DNA from 2 places in the Nonomuraea sp. NPDC048916 genome. Region 1 is predicted to be linked to the other one. Evidence: riboswitches for the same ligand, from Rfam matches in the RefSeq annotation. Region 1 holds a riboswitch; the other holds the start of a gene.
What was found. A riboswitch is a leader RNA that binds a small molecule or an ion and turns the genes downstream of it on or off. The one in region 1 is predicted to bind cyclic di-AMP.
Positions count from the first base shown of each region.

Region 2: it holds a riboswitch for cyclic di-AMP, as region 1 does, so the genes downstream of both, AB0C16_RS24630 (C40 family peptidase) here and AB0C16_RS19480 (CHAP domain-containing protein) in region 1, are expected to answer to the same signal.

Region 1 is NZ_JBEZFS010000016.1:137,358-144,912, forward strand. Features, by position in the region: gene AB0C16_RS19455 (glycosyltransferase family 2 protein) at 1-210, shown strand, start outside; gene AB0C16_RS19460 (polysialyltransferase family glycosyltransferase) at 207-1,463, shown strand; gene AB0C16_RS19465 (DUF6716 putative glycosyltransferase) at 1,491-2,654, opposite strand; gene AB0C16_RS19470 (hypothetical protein) at 2,651-3,595, opposite strand; gene AB0C16_RS19475 (aldo/keto reductase) at 3,704-4,525, shown strand; cyclic di-AMP (ydaO/yuaA leader) riboswitch at 5,106-5,242, shown strand; gene AB0C16_RS19480 (CHAP domain-containing protein) at 5,256-5,918, shown strand; gene AB0C16_RS19485 (YciI family protein) at 6,124-6,552, shown strand; gene AB0C16_RS19490 (RNA polymerase sigma factor) at 6,722-7,555, shown strand, end outside.
Region 2 is NZ_JBEZFS010000023.1:88,073-95,627, reverse strand. Features, by position in the region: gene AB0C16_RS24660 (histidine kinase) at 202-1,401, shown strand; gene AB0C16_RS24655 (response regulator transcription factor) at 1,398-2,048, shown strand; gene AB0C16_RS24650 (phosphotransferase family protein) at 2,038-3,108, opposite strand; gene AB0C16_RS24645 (NYN domain-containing protein) at 3,252-4,574, shown strand; gene AB0C16_RS24640 (C40 family peptidase) at 4,658-5,632, shown strand; gene AB0C16_RS24635 (hypothetical protein) at 5,699-5,875, shown strand; cyclic di-AMP (ydaO/yuaA leader) riboswitch at 6,142-6,300, shown strand; gene AB0C16_RS24630 (C40 family peptidase) at 6,359-6,976, shown strand; gene AB0C16_RS24625 (hypothetical protein) at 7,048-7,555, shown strand, end outside.

The DNA.
Region 1 (7,555 bases):
CGGTTCACGCCGCGGTTGCGGGCCCGCTTCGAGGAGCGCGGCCCCGAGATGGCCCGCGCCCTGCCCGCGGACCTGGTGGCCGGCGCGGTGGCGGACATGTCCGCCGAGCGCGCGGGCGCGCTGCGGGCGCTGCTGCCCGGCCTGCCCGCCGGCCCCCACGTGCGGCACCGCTCCCACCAGGGCCCGGGCCGCGATCGGGAGGACACTTGACCGGACACAGGACCACGGTCTTCTACGCCTCGACGCTGTTCGGGGCGATGTCGCTGGCGGCCGCGATCGACGACGGCCGGTTCGGCTCCGGCCGCCGCGTCCTGATCGTCTCGTCGAACACGGCGGTCCCCGAAGTGACCACGCCGCTGGATCGGACGCCCGGCTTCGCGGCGCTGCGCGCCCGCTTCGGCGAGGTGCACTCGTGGAACGAGCTCATCGCCCCGCTGCACCCGTCGGACTGGCGGGCACGGGTGATCGAGGTGCCGATGCTGGAGCGGCTGATCCGCTCCCACCTCGCGCTCGGCGAGGTGGACGAGCTGGTGCTGGAGTCGATCGCGGTGCCGCCGGCCCGGACGATCGCCCGGCTGGTGCGCGACTGCCCGATCACCGTCTACTCCGACGGGCTGATGAGCTACGGCCCGACCCGCGACCCACTGCCCGCCGAGATCTTCCACCGGATCGTCCGCCTGCTCCACCTGGACCTGGTGCCGGGGCTGACGCCGCTGCTGCTCAGCGAGTACGGCGTGGCGGCCTCGGCGCTGCCGGAGGCGGCGTTCCCGCCGGTTGTGCGGGAGGTGGCCACGACGGCGTCCGGCCTCCCGCAGGGGCGGGCGATGATCCTCGGCCAGTACCTGTCCGCGCTGGACCTCCTCACGCCGGAGGAGGAGGCGGTGCTGCACGAGTCGATGCTGCGCGCGCTGGCCGCCCGCGGGCACACCGGCGTCGTGTTCAAGCCGCACCCGGCGGCGGGGCCCGGCCACGCGCGGCGGCTGCGGGACGTGGCGCGGTCGCTGGACGTGCGGCTGGCCGTGGTGGGCGAGAGCGTCCCCGCTGAGGTGTGCTTCGCCGCGCTCCGGCCGGAGCTGGTCGTGGGCTGCTTCTCGACGGCGCTGGTGACGGCCCGCCGCTTCTTCGGGCTGCCGGTGGCCTCGTTCGGCACCGGGCCGGTGCTGGAACGGCTCACGCCGTACGAGAACAGCAACCGGGTGCCGGTGACGATCGTGGACGCGCTGCTGCCCCGGCTTTCGCCGGACGGCTCGCTGGCCGAGCCTCCCGAGGTGGATCTGCCCGCGCTGGTGCGCGCGGTCGGCTACTGCATGCGGGCCGAAGCGTATCCGGGGCTGCGTCCCGCGACCCTGGACTTCGACCCGCGCTACTTCAGGCGCAGGCGCCTGGAGGCGCTCGGCCTGGCCGTCGCCGCCCGGCCGACCGCGCTGGCCCGCCTGCGCGGCAGGCTCAGGTCAGCGCTCTGAGGCAGCAGGCCCGCCCGCGCGGCACGTTCAGGTCAGCGCTCTGAGGTAGCGGCGCATCCGGCGCTTGGCCCGGTAACCGGCCCGCAGCACTGTGGGCGGCACCTCCACCCGCCGCCTGGCCCGGCGCCGGGCGCGCGCGTGCTCGGGCCCGTCCAGCAGCGACCGGGCCGGGGTGACCGGGCCGGCGACCATGGCGGCGAGCAGTCCCGTCCAGTCGTCGCGGCCGGGCGGATGGAAGTAGTTGGCGGCGCACCACTCGGGGCCGGCGCTCCGGAAGTCGCCCTTGACCAGCTCGTCGAGGGTGCCCAGCAGGCCGCTGCCCTCGAACACCAGGTTGATCAGCTCGGCGCTCACGCCGAAGTCGCCCAGCACGAGCAGCGGCACCTCCTGGGCGATGGCCTCCAGCGCGGCCGTGGAGCTGACCGTGACGAATCCGGCCGCCCGCGCCAGTTGCTCGTGCATCGAGCCGGTCTCGAACAGCAGCCGGCCCGGCTCGCCCATCTCCCGCCACAGCCGCCGGTAGTGGTGGCGCTCGTTGTGCGTCTGCCGTTCCTCCTCCAGCGCGCGCAGCTTGACCACCACGTCGAGGTCGGGCCGGCGCTCGGCCAGCGCGGCCAGGGCCAGCAGGACGCGCTCGCGGTCGGCCCGCGCCCTCGGCACCTTGGCCTGGGTGGCGAACACCACCCGGTCGCCGCCGCCGGTCGCCTGCCGCGGGCGCAGGAACGGCAGCCTGGCCAGGCCGATCACCCCTCCCCCGCCGAGCCGGGAGGCGATCTCGCCGAACTCGGCCATCTCCCGCCGGCTGTGGACCACGAACAGGTCGCAGCCGCTGCGGTAGAGCCACGCCTTCTCGGTGGCGGGCACCGAGATGCCGGGCAGCCCGGTCACGATCACCGGCCGCGGCCGCAGCCCGTCGAGCGTCTCGGCCACCAGCACGTCCACGACGGGCCCCGTACAGGCCACGATGATCACGTCGGGCCGGATCCGCTCCGCCATGCGCCGCACGGCCCGCGCGGACAGCACCGGGGGCGCCGGGCGGTCGCCGACGGCGGCGGCCGTCTGCGGCGGGGACGGCGCGATGGGCGTGCGCACCACCACGAGCTCCGTCGCGCAGCCGGACGGCAGGTCGCCGAGCAGGCACGCCACCCACTTCAGATACGAGTCGGAGTCGGCGATCGCCAGCACCCTCACCCGGTCACTCCTGTCAGATGCGAGCGCAGCGCGGGGGCCGCGCCGCTGGTCCACCAGTCGTCCGGCACGTCGACCGGCTCGACCGCGACGCCGCGCGGGCCGAGCAGCACCCGCAGCGAGGCGATGGCGGTCGACGGCAGGCTGAGCACCCGCTGCCCCGGGCCGAGGCCGCGCAGGGTGAGCTCCGCGGGGGCGCCCGGGTCGTGCACGGTGATGCCCGGCCGCCCGCGGATCAGCGCCACGTCCACGGGGTCCTCGCGGCGGTGCGGGTAGTAGGCGAGCGGTTCCCCGGCGGCCAGCTCGGTGATCCAGCGCAGGTAGCGGTCGCGGCGCACCAGGCCGTTCCTGACCAGCGAGGTGCCGAGCACGACGGTCCGCTCGGCGGGGCCGGGCTCAGTGAGCGGCTGCGCGCGCAGCCAGGGGAAGTCGTGGCGGACCAGGTCGACGCCCGCCCGGCGGACGCCCTCCACCAGGCCGGCGGGCACCGGCAGCGCGGTGAAGACGGTGGGGCGGCTCGCGCGCAGCCGGACGGCGGCGGCCAGCCCGAGCGCCGTGCGCAGCGTTCCGGGGTGGGCGCGGGCCCGCAGCAGCGGCCGGTACGGCCCCGCCGCGAGGAGTTCGAGCAGCCGGAGCGTGGCCAGCCCGTCGTCGACGACCACGAGAGGGCCGGGACGGGAAGTGAGCCAGCGCAGCTGCGTCCTGCCGGAGAAGGCGTCGCCGACGGCGTGCGGCCGGCGGGGCATGCGCTCGCGCGGCTCGGCCAGTTCCAGTCCCTCGGGCAGAGGGAGGCGGCACAGCTCGGCGCGGGTGGCCCTGAGCGGGCGCAGCCTCGCCCTCGGCACGATGACCGTGGCGGGGCCGAGCAGCCCGGCGTGGTGGGCCTCGACGGCGCACAGCATCTGGAGCGGGGACTCCACCCAGGCCGACGCCCGATCTCGCACGCTGTCTCCCAGTCTGTTCTCCCCGCCGGGTGATGGCCCGTGCATGACCGCTTCAAGCTAGCCCGGCCGCCTGAAGCGGTGAGGAACGCCGCGTGAACAATGGAGGGTATGAATTCGCTCTTGCTCAACAGTGACGGCGTCCAGATCCCGCAGATCGGGTTCGGCGTCTGGCGGGTGCCCGACGACGCGGCCGAACAGTCGGTGAAGACCGCGCTGGAGGTCGGCTACCGGCATATCGACACCGCGACGCTTTACCGGAACGAGGCGGGCGTGGGCCGGGCCGTACACGCCTCGGGCATCCCGCGCGCCAAGTTGTTCATCACCACCAAGCTGTGGAACACCGACCACGAGCGGGCCGAGGAGGCGTTCGAGGAGAGCCTGGCCCGGCTCGGGCTCGACTACGTCGACCTCTACCTCATCCACTGGCCGATGCCGGCGCGCGACACCTACCTGCGGGCCTGGCGGGGGCTGGAGAAGATCTACCGTGACGGCCGGGCCAAGGCCATCGGCGTGTCCAACTTCACCGTGAAGACGCTCACGAGGCTGCTGGACGAGGCCGACATCGCGCCGTCGATCAACCAGATCGAGCTCCACCCCTACTTCCAGCAGCGCGAGCTCCGGGCGTTCCACGAGGCCAACGGCATCCTCACCGAGGCGTGGAGCCCGCTCGGGCAGGGCCGGGGGCTGCTGGAGGACCGGGCGCTGGCGGTGCTGTCGGAGAAGCACAACCGGACTCCCGCGCAGATCGTGCTCCGCTGGCACATCCAGCTGGGCAACGTGGCGATCCCCAAGTCGGTCACGCCGTCGCGGATCAAGGAAAACCTCGGCATTTTCAACTTCATCCTCGACCATGAGGACATCGCGGCCATCGGGGCGATGAACATCGGAAAGCGGCTCGGACCCGACCCGGACACCTTCAACCAGGCGTAAAGGATGATCTTTCCCCGCGGCCACCCCCGCACGGCAAGCACGTGGAGGTGGCCGAGGCCGTGATCGCGGCGGGCAAGGCGGTGCTGTGCGAGAAGCCCTGGCCGCTGCGCTCGCCGACGCCGAGCGGGTGGTGCGGCCGGCCCGCGCTTCGGCGACATTCGCTCCGTTCACGCCGGCTTTGACTTCGCTTTACCGTACGACCCGCTGCATCGGCTCTGGGCGCCGGAACTCGGCGGCGGGAGCGCCGCTCTACCCGGACGGGAAGCGGGCGCCGGCGGACGTCTCGCTCCTGGGAGCCCTGCCCAACAGCGCCTACGCGGTGGGCACCGGGATGCGGGCGGACATCGAGGCGCCGTCCTGGGCGCCGCGGCGGATCGCGCTCAGCGACCCGTCGATCGAGCCGGTACGAGCTCGCGGACGCCGATGGGGCACCTCGCGGACGCGTGGAAACAACTTTGTTAACCGAACCAGTTACCCTCTTGTAATCCCCTTGCCCCTTGTATTACCTTATGGGGCATTCGCGGCATACGTCCGGTTTGTCCGTTCGTTGCCGGCCCATCGCAGAGAACATCGCAGGATCTACCTGCGACCGCTGAATCCGCATCACGCGGAACCGGGGACCCAGGTCCCATTGGGGTGAATCGGCACATCGTGCCGTAGGGCAGCTTCCACGTCCGAACCCGTCAGCTAACCCGGTAAGCGGTATGGAAGCAAGGAGTCACCCCACCCGATGGCCACGCATCGTCTTTCCCATGCCACCAGGCACCTAGCCGTCCGCGCCGCCCTGGGCGTCACCCTCGCCGCCACCGCGGTCTTCGGCGCCGTCGCCCCCGCCGCCGCGGACTCCCACCAGCACGCGGGTTCGGCCACGGAGACCCAGGCCGAGACCAGTGCGGTCAGCGTGACGGCCGAGCAGGTCCTCGCCCTGGCCAGAGCCCAGATCGGCACCTCGGAGAACGCCTACGGCGGAGGCACCAAGTTCCAGAAGTGGTACGCCGCCTCGCAGCGCGCCGCCGAGACGATCGCCCGTGACGGCGGCAACAGGGCGGCCTACCTCAACGCCGCCTGGTGCGCGATGTTCGTCTCCTGGGTCGGGGAGAACGCCGGCGCCCGCTCCCAGATCGGCTGGGACGCCTACACCGTGACGCACGCCCAGTGGTTCGCCGACAACGGCCGCTGGGGCACCACCCCCAAGCCCGGCGCCGTCGTCTTCTTCGCCTGGAACGGCGGAAAGAGCCTGAGCTCCATTGACCACGTCGGCTTCGTCGTCAAGGACAACGGCAACGGCACCCTGACCACGATCGAGGGCAACACCGGCAACGGCAAGGTCGAGGAGCGGGTCCGGCCCACGTGGCAGGTCGTCGGCTACGGCTACCCGCAGTACACGAGCTGATCCCCTCACCTCCCTCCCCCGATCACACACACGTCCCCCTCCAGCGAGCGCGTGCCCCACTCCCCCTCGGGCGCGCGCTCGCCACTTTTCCGAAACAATCCACTGAACGCGTCGATTCGCGCCTGCGGGGTTCGACGCGTTGGTGAGCGCGGGGTCCGGCCGGGACCCGGCAACGAACGCGGAAGGAGCCGGCGCCGTGAAGTTCATGATCGTAGGTGCGGGCAACGAGGAGACCGAGGCCGGCGTCATGCCCAGCCAGGAACTGGTCGACGCGATGATGGAGTACAACGAGTCGCTGGTCAAGGCGGGGGTGTTGCTGGCGGCCGAGGGGCTCTACCCGAGCTCGCACGGGGCCCGCATCGCCTACAAGTCAGGCAAGGCGACCGTGCTCGACGGGCCCTTCACCGAGGCCAAGGAGCTCATCGCCGGATTCTGGCTGATCCAGGTCAAGTCGCGCGAAGAGGCGCTCGAGTGGGCGATGCGGCTCCCGGTGCCCTGCGACCACGACGGCATCGGCCTGCACGTGTGGCAGGTCTTCGACCCGACCGACATGCCACCGGAGTCCATGTCGCCGGAGACCGCCGAGCGCGAGCGGGCCCTGCGCGAGTCGCTGGAGGACCGCGACCCCGCCTGACCCCAGGCCCGGCCCGGGGAACGGGCCTGATTTGCGGACGGGCCTGATTTGCGGACGGGCCTGATTTGCGGACGGGCCTGGTTTGCGAGGGCCTGGTTTGCGGGCCGGAGCCGGTCTACGCGCCGGAGCCGGTTTGCGGGTGGGGCGCCCTGGCTGGTCTCATGGGCCGGTGAAGGCTTCCGAGACGCACCAGGCGATCGAGGCGGTGTGGCGGATCGAGGCGGCCCGGCTCATCGCCGGGCTGGCCCGGATGGTGCGCGACGTCGGCCTGGCCGAGGAGCTCGCACAGGACGCGCTGGTCGCGGCGCTGGAGCAGTGGCCGGAGTCGGGGGTGCCCCGCAACCCGGGCGCCTGGCTCATGGCCGTGTCCAAGCGGCGCGCCGTCGACCTGCTGCGCCGCCAGGAGCGCTACGAGCGCAAGCTGGCCGAGCTGGGCCGCGACCTCGACGGGGACGACGAGCTCCCCGACGTCGACGAGATCGAGGACGACCTGCTCCGGCTGGTGTTCACGGCCTGCCATCCGGTGCTGTCGACCGAGGCGCGGGTGGCGATGACGCTGCGGGTGCTCGGCGGGCTGACGACCGACGAGATCGCCCGGGCTTTCCTGGTGCCGGAGCCGACCGTGGCGCAGCGGATCGTGCGGGCCAAGCGGACACTGGCCGCCCGGCGGGTCCCGTTCGAGGTGCCGCAGGGCGAGGAGCTCGCGGGGCGGCTCTCCTCGGCGCTGGAGGTGATCTATCTCATCTTCAACGAGGGCTATTCGGCCACCGCGGGCGACGACTGGATGCGGCCGGCGCTGTGCGACGACGCGCTGCGGCTGGGGCGGGTGCTGGCCGGGCTGATGCCCCGGCAGGCCGAGGTGCACGGGCTGGTCGCCCTGATGGAGATCCAGGCGTCGCGGGCGCGGGCCCGGGTGGGGCCGTCCGGTGAGCCGATCCTGCTGATGGAGCAGAACCGCGCACGCTGGGACCGCCTGCTCATCGGCCGCGGGCTGGCCGCCCTC
Region 2 (7,555 bases), on a different contig from region 1:
TTGACGTCAACGGTCAATACGCTTGCAACTGCATTGCAAGTGAGACAAATAGCCTTAATCAGGTAAGCCGCGTGATTCCACTTGCCCGCTACAGGGGCATGGGCAAGCCGGAGGGGAATCCCGCGGCTCACCACGTTCCGGGGCCGGGCATCGACTTTGGTCTCTGTCGGCGGCCGGGGGGAGGCCGTAACCTCGGGACCCGTGAGCGAGCGGCGCGAGCACGAATACCACTGGGCGCTGCCCTCCGTCCTGCTGGGCGACGGTGGCGACGGGCCCCCGGCGCGGCGCTCGACCCGCGACTGGATCGTCGACGTCGTGATGTTCCTCGCCGCCTGCGGCCTCACCCTCCTGACCGCGTCCGAGCTGACCGGGGTGCCGCGCCCACTGGTGATCGTCGAGCAGGTCGCCGGCGTGCTGGCCTGCGCGGCGGTGTGGCTGCGCCGCAGGTGGCCGCTCGGGTTCGCGCTCGTCACCACCGCGCTCTCGTCCTGCCTGGCGCTGGTCGGCGGGGCCGCGGTCGTCGGCCTGTTCACGGTGGCCGTCCATCGGCCGTTCCGGATCTCGGGCCCGTTCGTTCTGTTCAGCCTGGTCGCGCTGGTGCCGTACGTGCTGCTCAGGCCCGATCCGGACCTCGGCCCGGCGGGGGAGCTGATCCTCGGGGTGGCCATCGTGCTGACCGTGTTCGCGTGGGGCATCGTGGTGCGGGCTAGGCGGCAGCTGGTGTGGTCGCTCCGGCAGCGCGCGATCATCGCGGCCGGGGAGGCCAGACGGCTGGAGCGCGAGCGGATCGCCAGGGAGATGCACGACGTGCTGGCGCACCGCATCTCGATGCTCAGCCTGCACGCGGGCGCCCTGGAGTTCCGGCCCGACGCCCCGGCCGAGGAGATCGCCCGGGCCGCGGGCGCGATCAGGGACAGCGCCCACCAGGCGCTGCAGGACCTGCGCGAGGTGATCGGCGTGCTGCGCCATCCCGCCTCCCCGCAGGACGACCCCGTGCCCGACCGGCCCCAGCCCACGCTCGCCGACCTGCCCGCGCTGGTCGAGGAGTGCCGGCGGGCGGGCATGGAGGTGTCGCTGTCGATGCCCGGGCCCGCGCCGCAGGAGGTGCCGCAGGGGCTCGGCCGCAACGCCTACCGCGTCGTGCAGGAGGCGCTCACCAACGCGCGCAAGCACGCGGGCGGGGCGCCGGTCGCCGTCACCGTGTCGGGCGCGCCCGGCGAGGGCCTGACCGTCGAGGTGCGCAACCCGCTCTGGGCCGGGCGGAGCTCGCGCATCCCCGGGGCCGGAGCCGGGCTGATCGGCCTGATCGAGCGGGTCGAGCTCGCGGGCGGGCGGCTGAAGTACGGCGCCGCGCCCGAGGGTGACTTCCGGCTGCGGGCCTGGTTACCGTGGACGCCATGACGATCAAGGTGCTCATCGTGGACGACGACGCGCTCGTGCGGGCCGGGCTGTCGATGATCCTCGGCGGGGCGGACGACATCGCGATCGTCGGCGAGGCGGACGACGGGGCGCGGGTGCCGCCGCTGGTGGCCGAGCACCGGCCCGACGTCGTGCTGATGGACATCCGGATGCCCGGCGTCGACGGCCTCACCGCGACCGAGAGGCTGCGGGCCACCAAGGCGCCGCCCGAGGTGCTGGTGCTCACCACGTTCCACGCCGACGCCCAGGTGCTGCGCGCCCTGCGGGCCGGGGCGGCGGGCTTCCTGCTCAAGGACATCCCGCCGGCCGAGCTGGTCGGGGCGATCCGGAGGGTGGCGGCGGGCGAGCCGATCCTGTCGCCGGCGGTGACGCGGCAGCTGATCGCGCATGTGTCCGAGGACGGCCCGGGCGGCCGCACCGACCGGGCGCGCGCCCTGCTCGCCCGGCTCAGCGAGCGGGAGCGGGAGGTGGCGCTGGCCGTCGGCCAGGGCAGGTCCAACGCGGAGATCGGCCGGGAGCTCTTCATGAGCGTGGCGACGGTCAAGGCGCACGTCTCGCGCATCCTCACCAAGCTGGCGCTGAACAACCGGGTGCAGATCGCGCTCCTGGTCTACGACGCTAGCCTCTGAGCATCCGCTCCAGCGTGGGCCGGTGCAGCACCAGGTCGTCGGGGTCGTCGGGCCGGGGCTGCTCGCCGAAGTGGACCCTGCGCTGCCATACGCGGGCCATGATGATGCCGTGCCTGAGAGCCGCGTACAGCTCGTAGAAGTCCATATTTTTAGGGATGTATCCGGTTAGCTCGCGATATTTCTGGCAAACGTCGTCGCGTTGCATGAAATCCGGAATTCCGGGCAACCCCATCGACTCGGTGAGGTCCTGGAAGAAGCGGTGCAGGAAGATCATCCATGCCAGGTCCAGCTCGCGCGGCCCCACCGCGGCCATCTCCCAGTCGAGCACCCCCACCGGCGTGAAGTCGTCGTAGACCACGTTCCCGATCCGCGCGTCACCCCAGCCGAGCACGTCCGGCCCCGGATCGGCCGGCCAGTGCGCCTCCAGCCAGTCGAACGCCCGCTCCAGCAGCGGGATGGGCCGCTCGCCGTGCGCCCACGCGTAGTAGGCGCGCTGCGCGTCCACGTGCTCGCGCAGCCCGCCCCCGCCGAGCGCGCCGAGCACCCCCAGGTCGTCCGCGGTGAACGCCGCGTCGTGCAGCGACGCCACGATCCCCACCGTCGCGTCCTGCAACGCGCGCCTGCGCTCGGGCGCGGCGTCCAGCAGCCAGCCCTCGAACGTGTACGGCATGACGTCCGGCGGCACCTCGCCGTCCAGGCGTTCCATGACGAAGAACGGCGTGCCGAGCGGCGCCGGATCCGGCTCGAACCAGAGTGTCCGCGGGGCCGGGATCCCGGCCTTCTCCCTGGCCAGGCGCATGACCTCGAACTGGGCGCGCAGATCGTACGAGGGGAAGACGGGCACCGCCTCGGCCGCCGGCGCCAGCCTGGCCACGAAGCGGTCGTGCCGCCCCCGGTGGGAGGCGGTGAAGAAGAGCGTCTCGCTGGACATGCCGTTGCTCGACGGCCTCGACAGCTCGGAGACGACGACCGGGCCCCCGGTTCGCGCGCGGAGCCAGACTCCCATCCGGTGACGGAGTTCGTCGAGGTCACGGGTGGACGTGCGCATCTCCTTCGTCACGGCGGGGCCTCCTTGGTGAACACCGGTCCAGGTTCGAGTCGTATACCTCAACCAAGCGCTTGTCCATACAGGGGTGGCCGTTACGGTCAGGTACCCGGCAGCCGTACCCTTGTCTGAAAGGGCATGTCACGAAGGGACAGAGGATGAGTTCAGCGGGTGAAGGCCTGTCTCGCCCGCTTCCCGAGCAGGTGCGGCTCAATGTAGTCGACCTGGCGGCCCAAGTTCTCGGTTCGATGCCCCCTGCCTCCGTGCCGCTGCCGTTGCGCGGCATCGCCAAATTCGACCCCCGTAAACGCGCCAAACTGGGCAGCGCTCCCATCGCCGCCCAGTTGGAGAACGACAAGGAGTTCCGCGAGGCGGTCGCCGAGTCGGTGACCGCCGGCTGGCCGGAGCTCGTCGCCTCGCTGGCCGAGGGCAGCGTGCCGCCCGCCGCCGACCCCGTGCTGGTGGCCGCCACCGCCTACCTGACGCGCCCGCCCGGCTGGGCGGAGATCGTCGAGGCGGCGCGGGCCGACCTGGAGCAGTCCGCGGTCGCGGCCGAGGGCTCCGAGCGCGAGGAGGTCGTGTCCCGGCTGCGCGAGCAGTTGCTCGCCCAGAAGAGCGCGGCCAAGGAGGAGTCCGATCGGCTGCGCGAGCAGATCAAGATCGCCCGAGTGGAGAATTCCGACCTGCGCCGCAAGCTCCACGACGCCCGCGAGCGGGCCAAGGCCGCCGTGCGGCGGGCCGAGGAGATGGAGCAGGCGGCCGAGGAGGCGAGGTCGGCCGCCTCGGCGGCGGGCAGCGCGGGGGAGTCCGAGCTGCGCCGGCTGCGCGAGCGCCTGGCCGACGTGGAGAAACAGCTCGAGGCCTCGCGCCGGGCCGCCCGCGAGGGCAGGAGCATCGAGGACGCGCGCGTCAGGGTGCTGCTCGACGCGCTGCAGGACGCCTCGGCCGGGCTGCGCAGGGAGCTGGCCCTGCCCACCACGATCAGCAGGCCCGCCGACTCGGTCGCGGGCGTCGCGGGCGAGCGTCCCGGTGTGCGCGGGGTTCCCGCCCGTGCGCTGTCCGACGACGACCCGCAACTGCTCGACCAGTTGCTCGGGCTGCCGCAGGTGCATGTGATCATCGACGGCTACAACGTGACCAAGTCCGGCTACGGCACGCTCACGCTGGCCGACCAGCGCAACCGCCTCATGACCGGCCTCGGCGGGCTGGTCGCGCAGACCCGGGTCGAGGTGACCGTGGTCTTCGACGGCGCCGAGCTCAACGCGCCGGTCCAGGTGGTGGCGCCGCGCGGGGTGCGGGTGCTGTTCAGCGCGCCCGGCGAGATCGCCGACGACCTGATCCGCCAGCTCGTCCGCGCCGAGCCGCCCGGACGGGCCATCGCCGTGGTCTCCTCCGACCGCGAGGTGGCCGAGTCCGTCCGCCGGATGGGAGCCAGACCGGTTCCGGCGAACGTGCTGCTGCGCCGGCTCGGCCGCGCGTAGATTACGAATCTGACGTTTAGGTGAGTTCACACCCACCACTTCTGTACTATTTCGCCCCAGGGTGAGTCCTTGGAGGCGACGCTGTGAGGTTAGGCCGGGTGCCGGTGGCCGCGGGTTTCGCGATCGGGCTGCTGTTGTCTCCCACGAGTGGAGCGCTCGCCGATCCCCGGCCCACGATCGCGCAGGCGAAGGCCAAGCTCGAGAAGCTCAACGACAAGGCCGACAAGGTCGTCGACCGCTACAACACCGCGACCGAGAAGCACAAGCACGCCAAGGCGCGCTACACCGAGCTCGACACCGGTTACAAGCGCAAGCTCGCCACGGTCGCCGAGCTGCGCTCGCAGGTGATCTCGATGGCCGTCGACACCTACAAGCTGGGCGGTGACGTCACCTCCTGGCCCGCCATGGTCGGCGCCGACAACCCCACCTACCTGCTGGGCGGCATGGCCCTGGCCGGGCAGCTGTCGCAGGAGCGGGCGCAGAAGCTCGCGGCCTTCGACAGGGAGAACCGCGGCCTCAAGGCCGAGCGCGACAAGGCCGAGGGCGCCCTGGCCGCGGCCGACAAGGAACGCGACGTGGTCCAGAAGGAACGCGCCGAGGTGCTCAGGCTCATCGCCCAGCAGCGCAAGCTGCTCGACAGGCTGGGCGCCTACAAGGCAGGCGACCCCAACAGCACCGGCATCAAGTACACCGGCCCCGCCTCGGGCAACGCGGCCGCCGTGCTCAGGTTCGCCTACGCGCAGGTCGGCAAGCCGTACGTGTTCGGCGGCACCGGCCCGCGCGGCTACGACTGCTCGGGGCTGACCCAGGCCTCCTGGCGCGCGGGCGGCGTCACGCTGCCGCGCACCACCTGGCAGCAGTGGTCGTGGGGCGCCAGCCGGAAGGTCTCCCTGGACGACCTGCAGCCCGGCGACCTGATCTTCAGCGAGGGCCTGGGACACGTCAGCATCTACGCGGGCAACGGGCAGATCGTCCACGCCCCGCAGACGGGCGACGTGGTGAAGGTCTCCACCCTCTCCGGCTACGGCCGCCGCCTCGTGGGCGCCGTACGGCCCTGAGAGCCGCTCAGCGCGCGAGCAGGGCGACGGAGCGGCCGGCACTTCCCGCCACCGGCGGGACAGGGCGTGATCGACGACGTAAGGCGCGAGCCGTACCTGTCCCGCTATCTCGGCGGCCTCGGCGGCAGCCTGACGTCCGACATCGGGGAGATCGCCGGAGAGCTGTGGCGGATCGACCGGGAGCGGATCGCGGCCGGGACGCTCCAGCCGACGGGGTTCAAGGTGGCAGCGGGACAGAAGTGACAATTGGGACCTGACACGCGAGGGCTTCGTCAAGTGTGAGAAGGGTCACATTCTCATAACGGAACCCCCCGGTTAACAGGGGCTCGTCACCTTACTGACCCCTTTGTCGGATCTTTACACGTTGACTCCGTCTTTGCTTGTTCGTGACAAACCGGCGTAGGTTCTGGCGTCGCGGCGAGCACGCCATGTTCGCCGCCCACCGACATCGGTCCTCCGATGTGGACGAGATAAAAGATCCGCCGGTCACCGCTCGCCTCGGACTCGTGGCCGGTGACCTGCCGAATCCGTGCAGCCAGGAGGCACGGAACCGGGGACCCATCGATCCCTCCCGTGGGATCAGGGGTGAATCGGCGCGCATCGCGCCGTAGGGCGACTTCCAGGCCCGAATCCGTCAGCTAACCCGGTAGGCGTTCGTGGAAGATTCAAGGAGAAATCCTGTCTACCTCGCAAAACCCCCGTCTGTCCCGCCTTGCCCTGAGTGGTGTGGCACTCACGATGACCGTGACGGCCGGAGGTCTGGCGCACCCCGCCCAGGCCCAGGCGGCGACGACGAGCGGCTCGGCCCCATCTTCCGCGACGACCACGGTGACGTCTCCGACGACGTCCACCGTGACATCCACCATGACGTCCCCGGTGACGTCCACCGTGACCTCCACGGTGCGGACGGCCGCCGGGTCGGCGGCCGTCAAGTCGGTGAAGGGAAAGGCCACCGCGAAGAGATCGAAGGTCGCACGGCAACTGGCGAAGGCCCGCGCGGCCGTCGCCGTGGCCAAGGACCAGCTCGGTGACCCCTACCGGTACGGTGCCACCGGACCGGGTTCGTTCGACTGCTCCGGCCTCGTCCAGTACGCCTGGAGGAAGGCCGGGGTGAAGATCCCGCGCGTGACGAACAGCCAGTACGCACGCATCAGCAAGAAGGTCTCCTGGAAGAACCTCCGGCCGGGAGACCTGATGTTCTTTCGCGGGCTCGGCCACGTGGGCATGTTCGTCGGCAACGGCAAGATGATCCATTCGCCGAGGACCGGCCTCACGGTTCGCATCGAGAAGGTCAGCGGGTGGCGCAAGTCGTCGTTCGTGGGCGCGGTACGTCCCGGGGTGTGACCTCGTCACGAGAGCCCCGTCCCCTCCGGGACGGGGCTCTCGCGTGCCCGGGCCGACTACCATCGGTCAACGTGTCCGCGCAGGTGAGCCGTCGAGCCGTGCTGGCGGCCCTGCTGCTCCTCGCGCTGCCGTCCGCGGCCGGGCCGCTCGGCCCCACGTCCGCCGTGCCGTCCGCCGCCTCCGCCGGTCTCCCGGTGACCCCGTCCGGACCCGTCACACCCTCCCCGGGTCGCTCGCATCCCGGGATGATCATGTCCTCGTCCGAGGGCCTGCCGCCCGAGGCGCGGGGGATCTGGCCCGGCGCGCGCGTCTCGCGCGGCGTGCGCGCGGTCGTCGCCGGGCATCCCGGCGCCGACCGCGAGCTGCTCGGTGACCTGGCCCGCCGGGCCGACCTGGCCGGCGAGCGGGTCGCGGCGGTGCTCGGGCAGCCGGTGCGTCCTGTCGTGCTGGTGCCCGGCTCGGCGGGGGAGGCGGCGCGGCTGGCCGGGGTCGCCGGGGTGGACGGGCTGGCGGCCGTGGCGGACGCGGGCCGGGTGATCGTGGTGCCGGAGAACTTCGCCCGGCTCACCCCGACCGGCC